DNA from 3 places in the Pseudoalteromonas sp. AS71 genome. Region 2 is predicted to be linked to each of the others. Evidence: predicted binding sites of a transcription regulator. Region 2 holds the regulator's gene; each other region holds the start of a gene.
The links. The regulator sigma-54, encoded in region 2, starts transcription at its own class of promoters, with help from an activator protein. The targets are predictions, from matches to a motif close to GTTGGCACGNNNNTNGNNT.
Positions count from the first base shown of each region.

Region 1 (8,171 bases), on a different contig from region 2:
AAGTCATAGCTTTGCTCTTTGCAAAAACTATCAAACGGGCTGTCATCGCCTTTTGTAAGCGTTGCAGATAGATCGCTCACACTTGCATCTTCGCCTGTGGTTACGCAATCATTACAGTAATCAAATACTTGCTTACGTAAATCGTCTTTTTCTGATTTATCAAACTGTTGCTCTGATAAATAATCCTCTACTGCGCTAAGCATTACTTGGCTTTGCTGTTTTGAATCAATACCTTCTTCACAGCCTAAAAAATCTAAGAAAAAGTCAGCAACTTTACGACCCGCACGTCCTTTAATAAATGAAATATAACGATTATCTTCTGCTTGCGTATCCCACGCTGTTAAATCGATACGAGCAGCGAGTTGCATACGAGATATGTCTAAATGGCGAGAAGCCGCTAAATCAAGCTCTGAGGTCATAGAGTAATGCTCTTTAATGTTAATCATCGCAATTAACATGTAATCGGTAGCAACATACTGATAATGACAAAATACTAAATAACCTGTTTCACTAAAAGCGTACTTATCAAGTTCTTCTTTTAAAACCGTTGAAGCTTGCTCTGTCATATGCCAAAAGCCTAGCTCATCGTTACGGTAGCTTTGCATTGCAGAGGCTACAACACTGTTTTTATCACCACTGAAAGCACAGTAACCTTTACCAGGTTTACCATTATATGCATGATGTAATTGTTCGATAAAAACGGCTACTTTATCGTTAATTACCATCTCATCATTTCGAAGGTGAATTTGCGTATCGTCGTCTTTTTTGTCTACATAATGAACGACTAATTTTTTAACGTCTGTTGTCATCTTTGTTTTTCACGCCTCTAGTGTTAAAATACGAGAATATAACTATTTTATTGAACCAACTGATGCCAATCTTATCAAAATACTCTAATGAAGAAGTAGAACAAATCGTCGATCAGCTTATTGATGTGCTAACTAAACACAATGCGCCAGTAGATTTAAGCCTTATGTGTTTAGGAAATTCTATCACGCATATCTTAAAAGAGCATGTACCAACAGGGAAAAGACAAGCCGTAACTGAGAACTTTGCAAAAGCTCTATCACAGTCGGTTAAATAAACTCTATGAATTTATCGCAGCACAATCAGTTTTCATCAAAAGCGAGTCAGCTATTAAGCTGGGGCCATTGGTTTACTTTTGCCAATATTGGCTTGGCGCTATTTATTAGCTTAAGCTACTTATTTGCCGACTCGCCACCAACAAGCTTTATGGGCATTACTTATATGCTAGTAACGTGGTTAAGCCACACTAGTTTTATCGCCTTTTTAGCGTTTGTGCTGACGGTATTTCCGCTTAGTTTAATATTCCCCTACCCACGACATATACGAGGCATGGCGGCTGTAATAGCCACACTAGGCGCGTCACTGCTTACCCTTGATGCTTATGTTTACGTTAATTTGGGTTATCACCTAAGTATATCTGCCTTACCTGAGATTATTTCTCTACTGTGGCATCGTTTAACCAGTTCACCTGCTTTAACAACCATTTTAGCCAGTGGGATTGTATTACTTATTTTAGGCTTTCAGCTACTTGTGAGTAATTACACATGGCAACACCTTGAGCGCCTAAAACAATATAAATTTGCACGTTACGCAATTTCATTTTTAATAGTGTGTTTTTCACTTAGCCACAGCATTCATATCTGGGCTGACGCAAATTTAAACTTTGATGTAACGAAGCAAGATAATGTATTACCACTTTCATACCCTACTACCGCTAAAAGTTTATTAGCTAAAAATGACTTACTTGATATAGAAAGCTATAAGCAGGCACATAACGTAAAAATTAATAACCAAAATATTAGTTATCAAATGCCAAGCCCGCTTGATAAGTGTGAAGACTACACACAAGCCAATGTAGATATTTTTGTATTTGAAACCCAGCAACAACTCGCTAAATTTGTTGCCGATAATAAAAATTTGCACAAAACAGAGCAGTTTTTACAGCCAACTAATCATGACGATATGCTATTTAGCTTAGTGTATGGTTTGCCAGCTTTTTATAAAGCAGCAATTTTAAGAGAGCAAACTCTTCCTGCTTGGCAAAGTCAGCGCCGCAGCATTGAAGTAACGGGCGTGGAAGAACTTAGTTTTATAAATGATCAAGCCCACAGCTCTAGCGCAATTAGAGTTATTAAAAGTAGCGATAATGCCGTTGTACGAGATGATAAAACTCAGGTTTTTGCTTTTAGTCTTGCCAATAACAAGCAAGAAGTAGTAACAACATCAACTTTATATAGCTCCGACAAACGTATTTCTAAAGTAGATGGACTTATTCAACCTAGCGATTTAATTGCCACAAGTGTTGGCCAATATTTAAATTGTAAAGCCATTGCCAAGCAAACAATGCTGGGCGTTAATTTATACAAGAAAAAAGATGATATGGGCGTTAACTACTCTCAGGGTGTCGTTATAGCCTATAAAAAAGATAGGATTACCTTAATAGATTCAGATGGTAACTTTAAAAATATCTCTGCCGCTGAGGGGTTTTCTATTGAACAAGGTTTAGATATACCATTTTTAGTGCAGAGTATTAAAAAGCTTAAAACCTTCACCCAATAGCCGTTATCCTAACCTAGCTTGCTATACCACCAAGCTAGGTTATAGTTTTATATTGTTGTTAGATATAAAAACCAAGGATGACATGTATGTTTAAAACTTCTCGTTATATTGTCCACTCTAGCTTTTTACTTATTAGTTTTTTTAGCTTTAGCGATACCACTTACTACAAATGTGTAACAGAGAAAGGCACAATCTTTTCTCAACTGCCCTGTGACGACGAAGCAACAACTTATAAAGTTAACACAACAGGTAATCAGTATTCAGGCCCCAAAGTTGATTACACTAAACAACTGAACGAACTTGAACGTGAAAAACTCCTGTCAGGTTTACAGGCTGAGTTACGTAGTAATAACCACAAACTAACTATACTTGATCGTAATAAGCAGCGTGCTGAATATAAACAACAAGAACGGTTAAATCATATTCTAGCCGTTGAAGACAAAAACCGTATTACCAAAGACATTACTAAAAAACTAAAAGTAATTAATAAAGAGTATAAAAAAGATGTATCTGTTATTACTAAACAAATTAAAATACTCGAAAAAAAGATAGATCAATACCAATAAATCACTCCAAATTAATGAGCAATATTTATCTTGGTTTTAAACTTAAAATAACATACCCTTAACACAATAGAGTATAAGCTCTAGGGACTATTAAGGAGTGCAAATGCAGCCTCGCCATATTGCTGAATTAATTTTAACGGGTTTTAAAAGGCACTATCAACTATTTCAAAAAACAACGGCCAAAGCCCCCCTCGCCTTTGCAAAAAAAGATTGGCAAGCAATTAATGATATAAGCCGTTTGCGTATCAGCTATTATGATGATCGTGTTAACGAAACTACGCAAGCGCTAAAAAAAGAAACCCCAACAGAGCAACTTGATGAAAGCCTATGGCTTGAAGTTAAAAAGATATACCAGCATTTTTTATGTTTTCATCCCCAAGCTGAACTAGCCGAAACCTTTTATAACTCTGTATTTTGCCGGCTGTACCATAGGCGCTATTTTCATAATGACTTTATATTTGTAGAAGCAACTTTGAAAGATGCTCCTTCAGTACCTGTTGAGGCCGAATATAGGACATACTTTCCAGTAGTTGATGGCCTAAAGCCAACAATAAAGCGCATTATTAATCATTTTGATTTTAAAGCCCCATTTGTAAATTTAGAGCGTGATATTCGCCTTCTTGTTAAAGCATTTTATAAACAAGCACCCGATACACATCACCAGCCTTGGCAAATGCGCTTTGATATTTTGCACACGCCTTTTTATCGTAATAAAGCAGCTTATATAGTAGGTCGTGTTGTTTCAAAAAGTGGTGTTCAGCCTTTTATAATCGCCGTATTACACGATGAAGATAACGGATTGTATTTAGATGCACTTTTAACTAAGTCATCTCAAATGCGTGTTATTTTTGGCTTTGCCCGTGCCTACTTTATGGTAGAGACTCATGCGCCTTCAGCACTTGTCCGGTTTTTGAATCAGCTTATGCCAAACAAAACACTTGCTGAGCTCTATAATGCAGTGGGTTTTCATAAGCAGGGGAAAACTGAGTTTTATCGAGAGTTTTTAAATCACTTATCTCACTCAAGTGATGAGTTTACAATTGCTCCGGGTACACCAGGTATGGTGATGATGGTATTTACCCTCCCCTCATTTGGTTATGTTTTTAAAATAATAAAAGACAAATTTGGTGAAAGTAAGCCCTTTGGCCGTGATACCGTATTAAAGCGCTATCAACTAGTAAAAAACCATGATCGCGTTGGCAGAATGGCCGACACCATAGAGTATTCTAACGTCGTATTTCCTTTGGCACGTTTTGATAGTAATTTACTTGCGCAATTGCATAAAACAATTGGCTCATCAATGGTAATTGAAGGCGAATGGTTGATCATCAAGCATTTGTATATTGAACGGCGCATGACACCACTCAATTTATTTTTAGAGAATGCTGATGAAGAAAGTGCCGCTGACGCAATTGAAGAGTACGGGCAAGCCCTAAAAGAAATGATTGCCGTTAATATATTTCCTGGCGATATGCTCTTAAAAAACTTTGGTGTAAGTAAGCACAAACGTATTATTTTTTACGATTACGATGAAGTTCAATACCTAACCGATATGAACTTTAGAGCATTACCAAAAGCAAAGAGTTACGATGATTATTTAATGGATGAGCAAAGTTACTCTGTTGCACCACAAGACGTATTTCCAGAGCAGTTATGTACCTTTGTAATGCCTAATCCTATGTATAAAAAGTTTTTCCTCAGCACTCATCCAGAGCTTATAGATGTTAGCTTTTGGAAGCAGGCACAACAAAATATAAAAAATGGTCAGGTAAGTCATATTTACCCATACCCGACAGCACAGCGATTTATTCACCACTGGTAAGCGCTAAAGGACACACACAATGAATATAAGTAAAATAGATTTAAATTTACTCGTTTATCTCGATACATTGCTTCGAGAATGCAACGTAACACGCGCTGCTAATCAATTGAGTATTACGCAACCCGCAATGAGTAATGGCCTTAAACGACTTCGTAACCTATTTAACGACCCTATTTTAGTTCGTACCAGCGATGGTATGGTCCCGACAGAGCGCGCTTTAGAGTTACAACCCGTTATTCGTGGCATATTAATGACGCTTGAAGAAACTCTAGCACCTAATAGAGAATTTGAGGCAAGCCAGAGTAAACGTGTATTTAGAATAATGGCCAGTGATTACGCTGCAAGTACGTTAGCGCCAAAGCTTTTAAGTAAACTACACGAAGAAGCCCCCGATACTACTTTAGATATACTCACACCAAGTGACGTAACCTTTCATGACGTAGAAAACGGTAAAGTAGATATGGCAATCAACCGCTTTGAAAACTTACCTCAGTCTTTTCATCATAAACGTATTTGGAAAGACAGTTTTTGCTGCTTAGTTAAGGCCGACAACCCTATTATTGAGAGCTTTAGCCTCGACAGCTACTTAAAAGCACGCCATATATGGGTGAGTAAAACAGGTTTTGGTGTAGGTGTGGGCATGGACCCTAAAGATGTGCAAAAACTCGGCTGGGTTGACGAAGCACTTGCCCACTTTGGTAAACATCGTAACATTGCTACTTTTACGCGTAACTATCATGTAGCGATTCATTTAGCTAAAGAGAAAAATTTGATTGCGACCCTTCCTTCAAAAGCCGCAAATATATACTTAGATGATCCGGGGCTTAAAATTTTAGAGCCACCGTTTCCGATTCCACCTTTTGAACTTGATATGATTTGGAGCCCACTGCTGCATCGCGATGCGAGCCATATCTGGTTACGCCAAAAAGTAGCTGAAGTAGCTGAAGAGCTAAAATAACTTTATTACACAATATAATGTAAAAATTGCTAGGTTAATACTTTCCTCATTAACTTAGCCTCTTCCTGTAATAAAATTAAATCAATAAAATCAAATAACTACATAAAAATAAAAACGTGGAACGTACATTGCTTTTATTAAATTGAACTATACATTCATTTAATAAAAGAGGTCATTATGAACACCCATCAAGGATCAGAAGTAAATCATATTACTGACATCATTCAAGTTATGAACAGCGGCATCGATTTTTATCAAAAAGCACAGGAAAAAGTTGAAGACCCTGCTATTGGCGCACTTTTTCAGCGTATGATAGATGCCCGAAAAGTGAGTGTTGAGCGCTTGCAGCCATATGCAATTAATGAAAAAGGCGAACGCGAAGATGGTTCATCTTTCGCAGTTGAAGCACGACGTGCATATACAGCCCTATTGACTACTTTCACTTCACATAACGACAGCACGTATGTTAAAGAGCTTGAAGAAGTAGAAGATAAAACGCTTGAAGAAATTAAAGCCGCTATGGATAAACCGCAACCAGCTGATTGCGAAGCAGCACTGGCTAAAACATTATTAACGATGCAAAGCTGCCATGCAGAAATGAGCCGTATGCAAAAGCAGTAAGCTTACATAACGCATAAATACAACCCAGCCTAGCGCTGGGTTTTTTATTGCCTCTAATACAACGCCTCGCTTCACGTCGTATTTAAAGTATATTGTTTAAGAAATTCATTTTGAATGGGCTTGATGATCATCAATAAAATCAGCCCAAGCTAATACCAATCTGCTTATATATGGGGTCTATTTAACGTTAAGAAAATTACGCTAGAACTAGGTAAAAGTTTTTATATCTAGTTGTTCTAAATAAAAAACTTTTAACGACGTTATAGTGCAATTTAATTCGTTAAATTGATCAAAGATTTATGCAGGTTGGTATAAAACCAAAAAAAGGGCCTTACGGCCCTTTGAGTTAAATAACGAAAGGGAGGTTATTAATTAAAAACGGTATTCTGCACCTACGTAGTAGTAAGCACCGTTAAATCCAAATGGAGCCGAGCGACGTGAGTAGTCAAACACACCTGAACTACTTATTACTGTGTTGCCACTAGCATCCACAATAGTACCTGAGCGAGAGTTACCTATTTCGTTTTTATCTGGGTAAACGTCAAACAAGTTATTTGCACCAATGTTTACCGACAAATCTTCAGTAACGAAGTAGTTAACTTTAACGTCAGTTAAAATTTCTGCGCCATACGTTTGACGTCCGCCATCTTCTACTGTGTACTCACCAAAGCGATTAAGTGACAGGTTAACTGTCCAATCATCACGTTGATAAAGTGCACTTAAGTTAATACGATCCTCTGGTTGCCACTCTTCTATAATAGAGATATCTTCCGCTGAAAATATATCGTCTACACTTACTGTCTCAAGGCTTGAGCCAGCAGGAGAAAATAACGATACAACATCTGTTTTAGTGAAGTTAGCTGCAAGTGTAAAATCAAGCGTACCGCCTAAACCTTCAGTGTTCCACGTTGCTACAAAATCAACACCACGAGTTTCAGTATCAGCACCATTTAAGAAAAACTGCCCTACGCCAGCCCCCGCACTATTTAATGCAGCATCAAGGCTTGTAGATAACCCTTTACCTAAGCGGTCACTAATTACAATACGGTCGTCAATATCAATTGAATAGTAATCAACGGTTACATTAATATTATCTGTAACGTTATACACAATACCTAAACTACGGTTTTGTGATTTTTCTTCTTTAAGCTTTGGAATACCTAAGCTTTGCGCAAGTGTTGAATCATTTCTAAATGTACCAACCTCTTCTGCAACTAAGTTACCATTAGTATCAACAACAAATTGCGTACTTACATTATTAAAGTAAAGCTGTTGCATTGAAGGTGCTCTAAAACCTGAGCTTAATGCACCACGTAGTGAAATATCGTCGGTTACAGACCAGTTACCAGCAAGCTTAAAGTTTACTGTATCACCAAAGCCTTTGTAGTTATCGTAGCGAAGTGCACCCGATAAAATTACATCTTCAATCACATAAGCTTCTGCATCTACATAAAATGAGATTACATCACGCGATTCATCAACTGATGACGCAGGAGACGAACCACCAAAACCTTGTGAACCACCTGATGCATCTTCAGAGCCAACACCACCACTTAAGCCATTATAAATACTTACACCGTTGGTAGTATCGTAATCGCGGTATGCATATTCACTACCT
Region 1 is NZ_JBBMQZ010000028.1:54,421-62,591, reverse strand. Features, by position in the region: gene yejK (nucleoid-associated protein YejK) at 1-809, opposite strand, end outside; gene WNY98_RS18130 (DUF1414 domain-containing protein) at 872-1,084, shown strand; gene WNY98_RS18125 (DUF3413 domain-containing protein) at 1,090-2,586, shown strand; gene WNY98_RS18120 (hypothetical protein) at 2,673-3,152, shown strand; gene aceK (bifunctional isocitrate dehydrogenase kinase/phosphatase) at 3,256-4,974, shown strand; gene WNY98_RS18110 (LysR family transcriptional regulator) at 4,994-5,932, shown strand; gene WNY98_RS18105 (PA2169 family four-helix-bundle protein) at 6,110-6,553, shown strand; gene WNY98_RS18100 (TonB-dependent receptor) at 6,926-8,171, opposite strand, start outside.
Region 1: a site for sigma-54 is predicted at 6,048-6,066, ahead of WNY98_RS18105 (PA2169 family four-helix-bundle protein). Genes of this name have one in related genera too.

Region 2 (8,171 bases):
ACGCAACATAGTGGTTTTGCCAATTCCGCTTGGCCCCATAATCGCAGTAATTTTACCTTTAGGAACGCTAAAACTCATATTTTTATATATGGTTCTATTGCCTCTCGAAAAGCTAACATCCTTGACTTCTACTATTGATTGCGACAAGTCGCTCTCCATAAAAATGTTCACTAGTGCCCCTATTTTAAAGCTTTTTTGTCAAAGATGGAAAAAACAATTCGTAAGATTTTGTAATACACCCATGAAAAGGATTATAAGACTCGCTCAAAACAGCTTAACCCCGGCTTAAATTTTTAAATTAGCTGTTTAAAAGCAACATTGTTACCTAGTTGACCTTACTCTTTTATTTATACTTTCATCTTGGCTTTTGTTACTATTCGCGCCATCCGTATTTTGTATAACTGGCTTAACACAATGGTTACCTCGTTTGTTATTTTAATTCTTGGTTTTGCAGCTCTTGTTTGGAGTGCCGATAGGTTTGTTTATGGGGCTGCGGCTCTTGCTAAAAACTTTGGTGTACCTACACTTATTGTTGGTTTGACCGTTGTAGCCATGGGCTCTTCAGCCCCTGAAATGATGGTTTCAGCCTCTGCCGCTTTGGCTAACAAAACCGACACAGCCGTTGGCAATGCTGTTGGCTCTAATATTACAAACATTTTACTTGTGTTAGGTATCACTGCTCTATTTCGCCCTCTTTCAGTTTCATCTAGTACGTTAAAACGTGAAATGCCATTAGTGATGCTCGTATCTTTAGCTACTTGGTATGTGTTCTCAGATAACTACTTTTCATTTAGTGAAGGTGTTGCGCTTTTAGTTGGCTTTATCGTATTCATCGGTGGGTTAATCATTGTATCTATGCGTGCAAAAAACCAAGATGACCCATTTGTCTCAGAAGCCTGCGACGATGTACCAAACGATGTACCTACTAAAAAAGCGGTATTTTGGTTAATTGTCGGCATGATACTCTTGCCGGTTAGTTCTCATTTTTTAATCGGCTCAGCTGTAGACATTGCTAAATACTTCGGCTTAAGCGACTTAGTCATTGGTTTAACAATTATTGCCATTGGTACTAGCTTGCCTGAACTTGCCGCCTCGGTTGCAGGTGTACTTAAAAATGAAAATGATTTAGCACTAGGTAATATTGTTGGCTCAAATATATTTAATATTCTAGCGGTATTACCACTTGCAGGTATCATTAACCCTTCTGCCATTGACCCATCATTAGTAAGTCGAGACGTATTAATTATGATTGGTGCAACACTTGCTCTTATTATTATGTCATTGAACTTTAGAGGCACCCAGCGTATCAATAGGGTAGAAGGCGGCTTATTGCTAATAGCGTTTTTGGGTTACCAAGGGTATATTTTTAGTCAAGTAGGGTAAATGATGGCAACGCTAAACTTTATTGAACAAGGCCTTCGCGTTTTAGATGTTGAGCGCCAAGCACTTAGTGATATTGCACAATATGTAGATGAAAATTTTCATAACGCGTGCCAATTAATGTACGACTGTGAAGGCCGTATTATTGTCATTGGCATGGGAAAATCAGGCCATATTGGCAATAAAATAGCGGCAACCCTTGCAAGTACTGGCAGCCCAGCGTTTTTTGTTCACCCTGGTGAAGCAAGTCATGGTGATTTAGGTATGATCACTAAAAATGACGTGGTTATGCTTATTTCTAATTCAGGGGAAACCAGCGAAGTTTTAAATATCATTCCGGTTTTAAAACGACTTGGTGCCAAAATGATAGCGATGACTGGCAATACACAATCAACCATGGCAACCCTTGCTAATGTACATGTGTGCATTAAAGTAGAAAAAGAAGCTTGTTCATTGGGTCTAGCCCCTACATCAAGTACCACTGCAACGCTTGCGATGGGCGATGCCATGGCAGTTGCATTATTAGAAGCTCGCGGCTTTACAGCTGATGACTTCGCGCTATCTCACCCAGGTGGTAGTTTAGGCAAGCGCTTATTACTTACTTTAAAAGATGTTATGCACAGCGGCGCAAATACACCTATTATTGATGTTTCACAAACAGTTAAAGATGCTCTAATAGAAATGTCAGCTAAAGGATTAGGCATGACAGCCATTGTTGATGAAAATCAGCAACTCGTAGGGTTATTTACCGATGGTGACTTACGTCGCATTTTAGAACAAAGAATTGATATTCATACAACACAAATAGATGTTGTTATGACTAAGTCATGCACTACAGCTACGCAAGATATTTTAGCCGCTGAAGCGCTCAATATTATGGAACGTAAACGTATAAATGGCCTAATCGTCGTCAATGAGAAAAACCAACCTATTGGCGCATTAAATATGCAAGACCTATTAAAAGCAGGAGTGTTATAAATGCAATTTGAAGAACTCTATCAACCGCTGAGCGATGATGCAAAAGCACGCGCTAAAAAAGTAAAACTACTTATATGCGATATTGATGGTGTATTTTCTGATGGCCGTATTTACCTTGGCAATCAAGGTGAAGAGCTAAAAGCATTTAATACAAAAGATGGTTTTGGCATTAAAGCACTTATAAACAGTGGCTTTGAAGTAGCTGTTATTACTGGTCGTCATTCACAGATAGTACAACAACGTATGAGCAGCTTAACCGTACAGCATATTTATCAAGGCCAAGAAAATAAGCTCATTGCCTATCAAGAATTAAAAGATAAACTCAACCTTAGCGATGGACAAATTGCTTATATTGGTGATGACGGTCCTGACATGCCTGTTATGGAGTTAGTAGGCTTTGCCGTTGCAGTAAATGATGCCCACCCTCTTATTAAGCGTTTGTCACATTATGTAACGCAAATGCCTGGTGGTTTTGGCGCTGTGAGAGAACTCACCGATTTGCTCATGCTTGAAAATGGTAAAGCATTGACTACACAAGGCACTAGTTCATGAATGCAGCGCGCATAATATTAAGCGTTTTATTCATTAGCTGTATGGTTTGGCTTTGGTACCCTTATTTTACACAAACAAATATTGTGCCTCAGGCTGAGCCTGAAGTTGTTGCTAAGCCTGATTACATAGCTATTGAGCTCAAACAGACAGCCTATGATGAGCAAGGTAAAATTAGCCACAAAGTCACTGCGGCTAAAATGGAGCTATACCAGCAATTAGGTTTCACGTTTTTTGAAAAACCCATTTTTACTTTATATAACGAGCAACAAACGTGGCAAATAAATGCAGACGAAGCAACATTATATGAAGATAAACAATTAATTTTAGAAGGTAATGTGGTTGCCAAAAATTTAACCGATAACGCCATGATAGACAAAATCAATGCTGATAATATTCAGGTTGATATAAAGTTATTAACAATGCGTTCGGAGCAACCCGTCATTATCACTGGACCCAATTTAAAAATCACCGGTAAAGGCCTAGAAGCCGACTTGAAAACCGAAGTGATAAAACTAATTAACCATACGCGAACCATATATTATGACCAATAAAATATTAAAATCACTTATAATTCCTACACTTATACTAGCGTTTAATAGTAGTGCTGCAGAGCAAAACACGCAACCTGCTGCCAATCAAATTTCAATAAGTGCCGACAAGCAAGAAGGTCAATTGAAAGCTAATGTGGGTATTTTTGAGAAAAACGTTGAGATTATTCACGGTAATCGCCGCATTACAGCCGATCGCCTCGAAGTACACAAACGTGATGAACTTGGTGATAATAAACAATTATTAATTGCCACAGGTAGCCCTGCGCACTTTGAAGAAAAGCAATCAGACGGCACGACTATGAGCGCCAGTGCTGACGAAGTACGTTATGATGTATCTAAGCGTTTTTTAACGCTTGTTGGTAATGCACAAGTATCGCAAGCCGGACAAAAAATAAATGCTAAAAGCATTACCTACGACATAGAGCAGCAGCTCATCAGTGCCGAAAAAGATGAAAACTCAACTGACCGCGTTCACACAATTTTAGTACCGATCGAAACTAAAAAAAGTAAAAAAGGCGATAAAGGTCAACCATGAGCACATTAAAAGCAGAACTATTAGCAAAAAGCTATAAAGGTCGTGAAGTTGTAAAAAACGTCGGCCTTGAAGTACAAGCTGGCAGTATAGTTGGCTTACTTGGCCCTAACGGTGCAGGTAAAACAACGACTTTTTATATGATTGTAGGGCTTGTTCCTAGCGACAAAGGTAAAATATCTATTGATGATAACGATATTACTCTTTTACCTATGCATAGTCGTGCTAGATTAGGCATAGGCTACTTACCACAAGAGTCATCGATTTTTAGAAAGCTGACTGTTTATCAAAACTTAATGGCCATTTTAGAAACGCGCAAAGAACTAAATAAACAAGCCAGAGAAGACACGCTCAATAACTTATTAGATGAATTTAGCATACAACACATTCGTGATAGCCAAGGTATGGCATTATCGGGGGGAGAACGTCGTCGTGTAGAAATAGCACGAGCGCTGGCAGCAGATCCTAAATTTATATTACTGGATGAACCGTTTGCCGGTGTTGACCCTATTTCGGTATTAGATATAAAGAAAATAATAGAACATCTTAAAAATCGTGGGATTGGTGTATTAATTACCGACCATAACGTAAGAGAGACCCTTGATGTTTGTGAAAAAGCCTACATTGTTTCTCATGGGGAGCTGATTGCATCAGGTACTCCAGAACACGTATTAAATGATAAAACAGTACGCGATGTTTACTTAGGCGAGCAATTTAGGCTGTAACATTTACGCCATGTCTTTAAGCATCTGCTAGTATTAATTATAACAACATAAAAGGATTGTTAGAGATACATGAGGCAATCACTACAGCTGCGCATGGGCCAGCAACTTACAATGACTCCACAGTTGCAACAAGCTATTCGTTTGTTGCAACTCAGTACATTGGATCTCCAGCAAGAAATACAAGAAGCTCTCGACAGTAATCCACTATTAGAGGTTGAAGAGGCAGACTATTCCGAAGACGCTGCTGGTAAAAACGAGCAAAAAGCTGATACCGATGACATAACTGTTAGCGCATCTGCTGATGATGCTCCGAGCGAATACGAACAAGATACTGGTGAAGCACTTGCAAAAGACACGCTAAGTGACGACATGGCTATGGATGTCAGTTGGGATGAGTACATGAGTGCCGCTCCTGCAGCCTCATCAGGTCCAATGCCTGAAGACGAATCAATATACCAAGGCGCCTCTACTGAAACGCTCCATGAGTATTTAATGTGGCAATTACAACTAACGCCATTTAGCCCTACAGACGAAGCTATTGCTATTGCTATTGTAGAAGCTGTCGATGATTCAGGTATTTTAACACTAAGCTGCGAAGAGATTTTAGAAAGCTTTAATCAAGAAAACGAAGATGATAACGAAGTCGAACTTGATGAAATTGAAGCGGTATTAAAACGCATCCAACTGTTTGATCCTGTTGGTATTGCTGCACGTAGTTTACAAGAGTGTTTGTGTATTCAGCTTAATCAATTTGATAAAGAAACACCTTATATTAATGAAACGAAAATGATTTTAACCGAGCATATTGATCTATTAGCAGCTCGCGACTATCGTACATTAATGAAAAAAACTAAGCTCAAAGAAGAAGAGCTTAAAGAAGTAATGACACTAATACATACTCTCAACCCAAAACCTGCAGATACTATTGTAAGGGAAGAATCTGAGTATGTTATTCCTGATGTGTCAGTTAAAAAAATTAAAGGCCGCTGGGTTGTCGAATTAAACCCAGATAGCATGCCTAAAATTCGTGTTAATAGCCAATACGCAGCAATGTCTCGCACTGTAAAATCAAGTGGCGACAGCCAGTTTATTCGCTCACATTTACAAGAAGCTAAATGGTTTATTAAAAGCTTAGAAAGTAGAAACGACACGCTATTAAAAGTTACTAATTGTATTGTTAAGCAACAACAAGGCTTTTTTGAACATGGCCCTGAAGCCATGAAACCAATGGTTTTAAATGATGTTGCTGAAATGGTAGAAATGCACGAATCGACAATTTCGCGTGTGACTACTCAAAAGTACATGCATACACCCCGTGGTATATTTGAGCTTAAATATTTTTTCTCAAGCCATGTAAGTACTGAAAACGGTGGTGAATGTTCATCTACAGCAATACGTGCGCTTATCCGAAAATTAATCGCAGCAGAAAACTCAGCAAAACCATTGAGTGATAGCAAAATAGCGGATATATTGGCTGAGCAAGGAATTAAAGTAGCGAGACGTACAATCGCAAAATACCGCGAATCTCTTGCTATTCCACCGTCAAATCAGCGTAAAAGTCTGATTTAAGACGCTAAACTAAGAGGGTAATGCTTATGCAACTAAACTTAACTGGTCGTCACGTAGAATTAACCGATTCACTAAGAGACTATATTAATACTAAATTTGCGAAGCTTGAAAGACACTCTGATCATATTAATAATGTTCATGTCATTCTCGATGTAGAAAAATTAAATCAAAAAGCAGAAGCCACAATACACGTAAGCGGTGCTGAGCTATTTGCCTCTACAGAACATCAAGATATGTATGCCGCTATTGACTCGTTGATCGACAAGCTCGATCGCCAAGTAATCAAACACAAAGAGAAGCTTGCTCGACACTAATATGATGAAATTAAGTTCACTTATATGCCAGGACTGCAGCAAAGCTGCGGTCCTTTTTAATAGCAAAAAAAGAATTTTAGAGTTCATTAGCGAACTTGCTCACGACAAACTTCCGTATTTACCGCAACAAGATATTCTTAATGCTTTAATGAGCAGAGAGAAATTAGGTAGTACAGGTATAGGGCGTGGCATTGCTATTCCTCATGGAAGAATGAGCGGTGCAGAAGAGCCTTTGGCTTTAGTGCTCGTTAGCGAAACTCCAATAAACTTTGATGCAATCGATAATCGCCCTGTTGATATTTTTGTCGCACTCATCGTACCAGATGGCGATAACCAGCAGCACTTAAAGACTCTAGCAACCATTGCTGATAAACTAAACAACAAAGATTTTTGTAAACAGTTACGCAGTGCAAAATCTGATACTGAGCTTTACCAAGTTATTGTCGATCAATCATAGTTTTATAAAGGGTGTTAAATGGAGTTAATTATCATAAGCGGCCGTTCTGGTTCTGGAAAGTCGGTTGCTTTACGCGTTGTAGAAGATTTAGGCTATTATTGCGTAGATAATATTCCAGTTAACTTGCTTCCTTCATTAGTTCGCAGTGTGTCTGATAGCTACGATAAAATTGCTGTTAGCATTGATGTGCGAAACATCCCTAAAGAGCAAGATGAATTTAACGATATTCTTGAATACTTACCAGGCTTTGCAAATCCTACGTTATTTTATTTAGATAGCGACGATCAAACGTTGATAAAACGCTTTTCAGAAACACGCAGGTTACACCCACTATCAATTGACTCGCTGCCTCTTGATTTAGCCATCAAAAAAGAAAAAGAATTACTTGATGTATTAATCACCCGCGCCGACTTTATGATAGACACAACTGATTTAAGCGTTCACCAACTTGCAGAATCTATTCGTGAAAAGATTTTAGGTAAAAAAGATAAGCAACTAATTGTCACGTTTGAATCGTTTGGTTTTAAACACGGTATACCAAAAGAAGCCGACTATGTATTTGATGCACGCTTTTTACCAAATCCACATTGGGAACCTGAATTAAAACCTTTAAATGGGTTAGATCAACCCGTTAAAGATTATTTGGCCAATCACAGCATAGTGCAAAAATTCACATGGCAAATTCAAACATTTGTACAAACGTGGTTACCGCATTTAGAAAGAAATAACCGCAGTTATTTAACCATTGCTATTGGGTGTACAGGCGGGCAACATCGCTCTGTGTATTTAGCGCAAACTATCGGTGAAAGTTTTGCAATGACACATCCCAATGTAAAAATTCGCCATCGCGAGCAAGAAAAATAATATAGCTGAATAATCACCTGTTCAGCTTAGGTAGAGTAAGTTATGCATTATGAAGATACCTTTTTAATAAAAAACAAATTAGGCTTACACGCCAGAGCAGCTACTGTGCTTGCGCAATTAGCAGTACAATTTGATGCGACAATCACATTATTCCAAGATGACAAAGAAGCAGCAGGCGATAGCGTACTTGCATTAATGTTACTTGAAAGTAGCCAAGGAAAAGAAGTTAAAGTTGTTTGTAAAGGCCCT
Region 2 is NZ_JBBMQZ010000001.1:48,746-56,916, reverse strand. Features, by position in the region: gene WNY98_RS00325 (ATP-binding cassette domain-containing protein) at 1-159, opposite strand, end outside; gene WNY98_RS00320 (calcium/sodium antiporter) at 415-1,383, shown strand; gene WNY98_RS00315 (KpsF/GutQ family sugar-phosphate isomerase) at 1,387-2,358, shown strand; gene kdsC (3-deoxy-manno-octulosonate-8-phosphatase KdsC) at 2,359-2,910, shown strand; gene lptC (LPS export ABC transporter periplasmic protein LptC) at 2,907-3,461, shown strand; gene lptA (lipopolysaccharide transport periplasmic protein LptA) at 3,451-3,996, shown strand; gene lptB (LPS export ABC transporter ATP-binding protein) at 3,993-4,718, shown strand; gene WNY98_RS00290 (RNA polymerase factor sigma-54) at 4,788-6,287, shown strand; gene hpf (ribosome hibernation promoting factor) at 6,314-6,601, shown strand; gene ptsN (PTS IIA-like nitrogen regulatory protein PtsN) at 6,606-7,058, shown strand; gene rapZ (RNase adapter RapZ) at 7,077-7,922, shown strand; gene WNY98_RS00270 (HPr family phosphocarrier protein) at 7,965-8,171, shown strand, end outside.

Region 3 (8,171 bases), on a different contig from region 2:
CATGCAGTAACTCATAATAGGAAACGCCTAAATGCCGCACATTATTATTGAACACTCAGAAGACCTTCCTGTATTACCACAAGTTCTCGTAGAAAAAATTCACAATACCGCCTTTGAAAGCGATTTATTTGAGTTAGAAACCATAAAAACGCGCGCTATTGCTTATCAGCAATATCAACTAGGCGCAGGAAAATCAGGGTTTATACATATTGCGGTACATATATTAGCGGGACGCTCAATTGAGCAAAAGCAAATGCTAAGCGAACTGCTACTTTCGTGCTTAAAAACATATTGCAGAGCATCAGACAGCCTAAGTGTAAATATTTACGATATTGAGCATGAAATATACCGTAAAAATTAGTTAACTCTTGTAGTTTTGAGCAATAAAAGTAATCGCTAATAAGTAAAAAGCCCCAACAGGGGCTTTTTTTGTATCCTGAAATCAGATGCAGCTCATTGTCATTTACAAAACAGAGCATGAATGGCGTCCGATCTAACGCTGGAACTTAATAGTGCATTCGCACTATTTCAAATTTAAGAGAGCTTAGCTTAATCTATGGATTATCTTTATTTAAATTATATTTATTATTAGGGGTAAAAAAAGAGTAATAAATTACACGATATTAAATTTATGTAGCTTTAAATAATTTGAGTAGGTATTTTTGGAAAGTTTGTAAAAGTGGTGGCCCCTCCCAGACTCGAACTGGGGACCTAACGATTATGAGTCGTGTGCTCTAACCAACTGAGCTAAGGGGCCAACTTTTATATAACTGCAAGACAGTTAATTTTTGAAGCGTTTAGTCACAGAGCGACTAAAGCGGACTGCAGTATAAAAACTTTTTAGGTGCTTGTCACTACCAAAAACCTTTATTTTAATAATCAGTAAGCTAACTGCTTAAATAGTAATCTTTTAGGCGGGTATAAACATAAAACGTAAGATATTTTCCACTATATTCTCTGCACTAAATTATAAAAACCTTCCTTCAACATGTAGTCTTTTATATTTAACGCTCTATTTTTTAAGTAAAGCTAACATATATGTGTAGGCATACAAGGCTGTAAAAAATATGCTTGGAGCTACTGTAAGTGCCAAATTAGGTGTCTCATTAATTACATTCACTATAATCACTAAGCTCGATTGAACAGTAATCGGAATAATAGGCGCAAAAAGTACACCTGCTATTTTTTTGTTACCTAAATACGAGGCGCTAGAGTTAATTGCATTATTGAAGCTTTGTCGTATTGCTACGTTTTGTGGTGTTTTAGAATGAAACATACAAATAATTGGAGTTACAAACGCAAGCGTTACATAACTAGACTTATACTTGTTGACGACCTTTTCTAAAATAAAGGTAAAAAACAGTGTTACAAATCCACTATACAAACCTTGCACTAATGCAGCTTGAAGCGTGACCGTTTTAGCAATATCTGCCGTACTGTTTGCCCAGTAGGCCCAACTAAAATAAAAAACGAATGACACAACGCCTGACAGTATAAGTCGAATATTCAATTAGCTACCTCAATATGCGTAAAAACTTGGTTTAATGATAACACTAGAAGTGATGGTAATATTGCCACTTAATAATAGAGTAATTAATCGCGTATTGTAGATATATAAACAAACTAATGTTGAAGATGTCCTAAATGGCATCAATGCAGAATCAGAACACTACTGTTAGTTAGAAAGCTTAATTGAAGTAAACGATAGGTGTGGCTGAGGGAGTGAGTTACAAGAAATAAATCACTTAGTTTGAGTAAATTAAAAATTAGATCTTGATAAAAAATATTTACTTTAAAAACTAATATTGTGAGCCGATCAGTACTGAAGTTTTTATTTAGCTAAACCTCAGTAGTCGGCTTACACAATATATAATCTGTCATTATTTTTTCGCAATAATGTAGATCGCATGTATTAACCCTGGGAAATAACCCAACAGTGTTAATAAAATATTTAGCCAAAAATGCATACCTAAGCCAACTTGCAAAAATACACCTAATGGCGGCAATAAAACTGAAAGTATTATACGAATAATATCCATGATTAAACTCCATTTAAATTAAGCATTAAAAAGGCGTAAAGCCCAGTGTTAGTGGGCCTTAACTATACTGTGTTATTCAGCAGTAATAGATAGTTTATCAACTACGTCACGAACATCTTCAGCATTTTTAGCAATTTTAACTGCTAGTTGTTTTTCAGCTTCAGACTCTACTGAGCCATTCAGAGTTACTATACCGTTGTCGGTATCAACATCGATGTCTGTACCACCAACTTCTGAATCAAACAGGAAGCGAGTTGTGATTACAGTGGTGATTTTAGCGTCAGTTAGGTCGTTATCATCATCGTCCATCATGTCTTTGTTTCTATCTTTTGTGTCCATGCTTTTAACAACGGTAAGGCTGTTTTCAACATCAGATACGCCATCTAGGCTAAGTACAAGTTCTTCTGCTAGCTCTTTATCAAGCTCGCTATTAACTTTACCTGTAAGTACTACCTTGCCATTTTTTACATCAGTGTTAATGTCAAAGTTGTTTAGATTAGTGTTCATAAGTAGAACTGTTTCTGCCTTACCATCAATCCAAGCATCTTTACTTTCGTTTTCCCAGCTGTTTGCTTGGGCACCCATAGCCGTAGTACCAAGAACTAGAGCTGCGATAATAGATTTGTTAAATGTTTTCATAATCTTTCTCCTTTTGATTAAAGACACTTTAACTAATGCGAGCTTTAGGCCAACTTTATTTCTATATATATTTCAATGGCTTGATGTAATTCTGGGATAAGGCACTATCTATAGCTGTGTAACTATTTACAGGCTACTCGGTAAAACTTTCTCAAATAGTGAAAATAACTAGATAATTGCATTTTTGGTTAATCTATCGTTAATATAACAAAACATAAAACATCATTGAAAATTAAACCTTTGATAATTAAGATCATTATATTTGGTGCGTGCTTTGCATATAAATATCAGAAGCAGTATTAATAGCAAATATAATAAGGAATGCCCCATGTCTGTAAAAGTCGAAGACCGCCCAATAGAGCAAGTACGCGAACAAGTAATTGATCAATTAATTTATAATTACAGTCATGGGATGATTTCTGTTGATGCATTTGAGAGACGCTTAGATAACGCGATGGATGCACCTAATAACGAAGCTCTTTTAGCCTTAGTAGAAGACTTAACACTTAATACTGATCAGCAATATAAAGCAGAAAAACAATCGCAATTTACACCACATTATAGTGCACAACAAAACAGTGATGATGATTTTACATTACGCAGCATTTTAGGCTCTAACGAGCGAAGCGGTCAGTGGGTCGTGCCAAAGAATATATATTTGAGTAACTTTATGGGATCGGTGGTGCTAGATTTTACCGATGCCATTTTTGCGCATCAAAATGTAACTATTCACGTTAACTGTATTTTTGGTAGTGATGAGATTTACGTACCAGAGCATGTAAATGTAGTGTCTAAAATGTTTTGTATTTTAAGTAGCCTTGAAAATAAATCTGTGTCGCTTAACAAACGCCAAGGTCCTACTATTCACATTGAAGGAAAGGCAGTAATGGGCTCAGTCGAAGTAAAAATAAAGCGCACAATTAAAGAAAAATTTATGAGCTTTGCTAATGAGCTAAAAACACAACTTGGCGCTGGAAATAATCGTTCATAAAGCCTCGTTAAGCACCGCACTTTGCGGTGCTTAACCTATTATAAATCGTTATTTCGCTCACTTGGGATATCACTTAAATATTCTACAAATTCTACTTCAAACCCTGCGGGGTCAATAAAATAAACATTCTTTCTAAAAGGGTTCTCACTACCTTGCTTACTTATCCCAAAACCCGTTTTATTTAAGCGTGCTACTACTTCATTTAAGTTACTAGTTACATAAGCAAAGTGTGCAAAACCAACTTGATGGCCCGATAAGTTTCTGTTTTCAGCCTCACCATGATCGCTTATCGCAATATAATGCGTGTCATCCCCAAAGTGTACCCAGCGTCTTGGTTTTCCATGCCAATCGCCTCTGCCCTCACTTCTAATCGACCAATGTGGAAATACAGCTCGGTAAAATTTAAGCATACTATCTATATCACTCGCGACTAAGTTTACGTGCTCTAAATACATTATGTTGTCCTATCAATTAAGTTAGGAGCACGATAAAACCTCAAGCTAACTTTAGGTAAAGCGTTATTTAAAATTAATTCGATTTAATAAACACATAAAGGAACATAATGACTTATTAATTGCTCATTATTATTTTTTAAAAATATATACAAATTTCAATCTTGTATAAAAAACAAACATAAGTATTTGGGGTTTATTGTTTACTTTATGTCAAAAGTCGCTAAAATACGCCGGCTGAAATATATAAACGTTCTTTTACAACCCAAAGGTAATACCATGCATCCAATGTTAAACATTGCGGTTCGCGCTGCGCGCAACGCAGGCAAAATTTTACTTCGCGCAAGTGAAGATTTATCAAAAGTTGAAGTGCAACAAAAAGGCGCTAACGACTTAGTAACTAACATTGATAAAGAAGCCGAAGCCGTAATTCGTGACACTATTTTACAGTCTTACCCTACTCACTCTATTGTTGGTGAGGAATTAGGTGAGCATAAAGGCAAGGATGATGATTACCAATGGATTGTAGATCCTATCGATGGAACAACTAACTTCATCAAAGGTATCCCTCATTACGCGGTTTCTATCGCACTTAAAGTTAAAGGTCGTTTAGACCAAGCTGTTATTTATGATCCAATTCGTGGCGAGCTTTTCACTGCGTCTCGCGGTCAAGGCACTCAGTTAAACAGCAAACGTCTACGTGTTAGCAAAACGACGGTCCTTGCAGGCACTGTACTTGCTACTGGCTTCCCTTTCAAAAACAAAAACCATATGGACGCATACACTGAAGCGTTTAAAGCATTGTTTGTACACACTGCAGACATTCGCCGCGCAGGTTGTTCTGCTTTAGATATGGCATACGTTGCAGCTGGCCGTGTTGATGGTTTTTTTGAAATTGGTTTAAAACCTTGGAACTCTGCTGCGGGCGAACTAATGGTTAAAGAAGCCGGCGGTATGGTTGTAGATTTCGCTGGTGGTAATAACTATAACCACAGCGGCAATATCATCTGTGGTTCACCAAAACTGACCCAAGCAATTATTCGTGAAATTCGTCCAGTATTAACTGAGTCGTTACTTCGCTAATTTAATGCTATTAATAGCATGCTAAAAAGGAGCTCAGGCTCCTTTTTTTGTGCCTAAAAATAAGGGTTATCGAGTTTAATCTCAACCGTTTTGCCTTTTGTATACGGTAAAGTATTTAAATCCTTTGCGAAGTATTCATCAAATAATGCATCAAACTCGCCGTTTTTCTGCATCACAATTAACCCCTCTTCAATAGCCTTTGCCAATTCAGGTTTACTTTTAGTCACAAAATAATAAATACCCGTTGGGTAGCTTATGTACAAGTTTGGCACCACAACAAGGTTACTTTGCTTGTTTTCGATAAGTTCGGAATTAACCTCAATAAACGAGCGAGGAAAGTAATCTATTCGCCCACGGCTTGTTAGAGTAAACATAGCTTGGTAGTTAGTAAGTGGCCTTACATGTAGCCCGTTGTACGACATGATTCTTGTATCTGGCCAGTTGTGACCTTGCACTGCTGAAAACTCTCCTAGCTGCTCAAGAGTTTTTACGTTTTTAAAACGTGCTACATTTTGTTTATTAGTTAATAAAGCTCGCTTACCTATATAGCCTTTAAATAGTGGAATTTTTATTGCCAAAGCGAGCGTCTCTCGCTCTGGACTACTCATACTCCAATACATATCTAATTCGTTATCATCTAGGTTTATTAACTTACGCTTTTGCAGATCTGATATAGGGGTCATTCGGATAACACTGGGATAGTTAACACTCTCAAGTGCACGTACCAACAGCTCATTAAGGTACTCTTCACGAGCATTTTGAACATCTTGCTTTTGAGCTACATTAATTATTTGCTCTTGCGCCACAAGTGCAAAACTTACAAACAGAGTTAATACACTAATAGAAATTTTTATTGGCAACATAATAATTACCTACTTTATTTAAATCACCTGCTTATTGCTTGCTAAGCGCACCACAGCGGGTGCTGGCCCTTTACGTTTGCAAATAAACAAATAACTATGGCGATAACGTTTGGCCTCTTTTTTAGCATCAGTTGCAAGTGCTGCAACCTGATGGCTGTTTTTACATTGCTGTAAATCAGGCACAACTAAGCCAATCGATAACGTTAGTAAAGGCACAAATTGCTTTTCTCCTTCACGATTTGTGGCCCAATACCCTTTGCTCTTTATGTGCTCAGGTGTAAAAAATATACGAGACTGGTGTTCAAATTGCTCAATAATGGTATTACATATATCAACAGCGTCGTGCTGATCAAACACCACCATAAAGTCATCGCCACCTATATGCCCTACAAAGTTAGCACTATTTTTACACGCTTGCACTGTTACATCAGCTAATAGTTTAATTACACTGTCGCCGCTAGCGTAGCCATATAAGTCATTAAATTGCTTAAAATGATTAAGGTCTATATACGCGAGTGAAAACGAATTACTACCTCTTAATCGCTGCTCTATAGCCTCATTAATTGCTACATTACCAGGGAGCATGGTAAGCGGATTAGCATGTTGTGCATGACGTATTTTTTCTTCGGTTATGTGTTTTAAAATATCGCGAAGCGGCGCTAATCCTAAATAAGCTTTTTCTCTAGTTATCACTATATGGCGGCGTATATCAAAGTCTTGCTCAGTTATTTGCTTACTTACGGTATCGAGTAATTGGTTTTCATCAACGACTAATGGCTGCTTGTCCATAAGTGCAGTAACTGGGCGTTTATCGTAAAGGGCATGTCCATAGGGCGCTGCAAAAACTTCTGTTAATTGATCTCTGTGAAGTAGCCCTATTGGCTGGTTTTCAGTACTTAACACTGCAATACTTATAAGTAATTTATCTTGCTCAAAGAGCTTATGTGCATCTTTACAACGAGTATCACTATTTATTGCAGGTTGCGTAATCGATAGGCGACCTATGGCCATTGATTGATCTAATAATGCGTTTGATTGCACAAATGAAAGTGCCTGCAGCTGTTCTGAGCTGAAGTCCTCACTTGGCTTTATGCTTGGCTTTTCGAGTAAAAACCCTTGTACATTACTAATACCTAAATTCTCTACCAATGTAAGCTCTTCTGCGCGCTCTATGCCCTCGGCAATAACCTGAGTATTAGTAGCTCTAGCCAAAACGGTAATAGATTTCAAAAACTCTTTTTTAACTTCGCTTTCATCACAATGATCAATAAAATAGCGGTCAATCTTTACAAAGTCGGGGCATAGTTCAGACCATTGCTTTAACCCTGAATACCCAGCGCCTAAATCATCTATTGCTATAGTAAAACCGAGCTCTCGGTAATGGGCAATCGTTTTTAATAACAAGAAGCCATCATCTACTTTTTCTTGCTCAGTAACCTCTATAACTACACGGTTAGCAGCTAAGCCAAATTGCTCTATTAAGTGCAGTGTTTCCCCTTTAGGGTGGCAAGGGTCTAATAGTGTTTTAGGGCTTACATTTAAAAATAATTTACCTTGTAGGTTAAGCCTTACAAAGTTTTCAATCGCTTTTGAGCGACATAGTAATTCAAGCTCCGAAATTAAACCTTCCTCATGGGCAACTTTAAATAACGTATTAGGCATTTCTAACGGGCTATTTTTAGGTCCTCGACTAAGTGCTTCGTAACCCAAAACCACTTGATTACTAATATCAAAAATAGGCTGAAACAGCGTAGTTATTTCACCGCTTTTTAAAATGTACTCTAATACTTTGCGCTGAATCGTCACGTATTTGCCTAATAACTATTTTGATTGGAGCAATAAAGTACCAAGTGTGTATGACATTTTTATTGCGCAAAAAAAATGCGCTCATAAAAAAACCGCTCATAAGAGCGGTTTTCATTAAGCACAAAACCAGTTACGGCATAGCGTCTTGGTCTGCACCTTCTTTTTCAATTACTTCTGGTATTAAGTCTTCTTTGCTTACACCCATTGCTATAGCAACAGAGCTCGCAACATAAATCGAAGAATAAGTACCAATAAACACACCAAACAGCAATGCAGTTGCAAAGCCATGAATGGTTTG
Region 3 is NZ_JBBMQZ010000016.1:94,570-102,740, reverse strand. Features, by position in the region: gene WNY98_RS13365 (5-carboxymethyl-2-hydroxymuconate Delta-isomerase) at 32-361, shown strand; tRNA gene WNY98_RS13360 (tRNA-Ile) at 681-757, opposite strand; gene WNY98_RS13355 (hypothetical protein) at 1,013-1,510, opposite strand; gene WNY98_RS13350 (YqaE/Pmp3 family membrane protein) at 1,881-2,039, opposite strand; gene WNY98_RS13345 (BON domain-containing protein) at 2,112-2,678, opposite strand; gene WNY98_RS13340 (LiaF domain-containing protein) at 3,007-3,669, shown strand; gene WNY98_RS13335 (VOC family protein) at 3,708-4,124, opposite strand; gene suhB (inositol-1-monophosphatase) at 4,401-5,204, shown strand; gene WNY98_RS13325 (transporter substrate-binding domain-containing protein) at 5,258-6,067, opposite strand; gene WNY98_RS13320 (bifunctional diguanylate cyclase/phosphodiesterase) at 6,086-7,873, opposite strand; gene secF (protein translocase subunit SecF) at 8,004-8,171, opposite strand, start outside.
Region 3: a site for sigma-54 is predicted at 2,714-2,732, ahead of WNY98_RS13345 (BON domain-containing protein). Genes of this name have one in related genera too.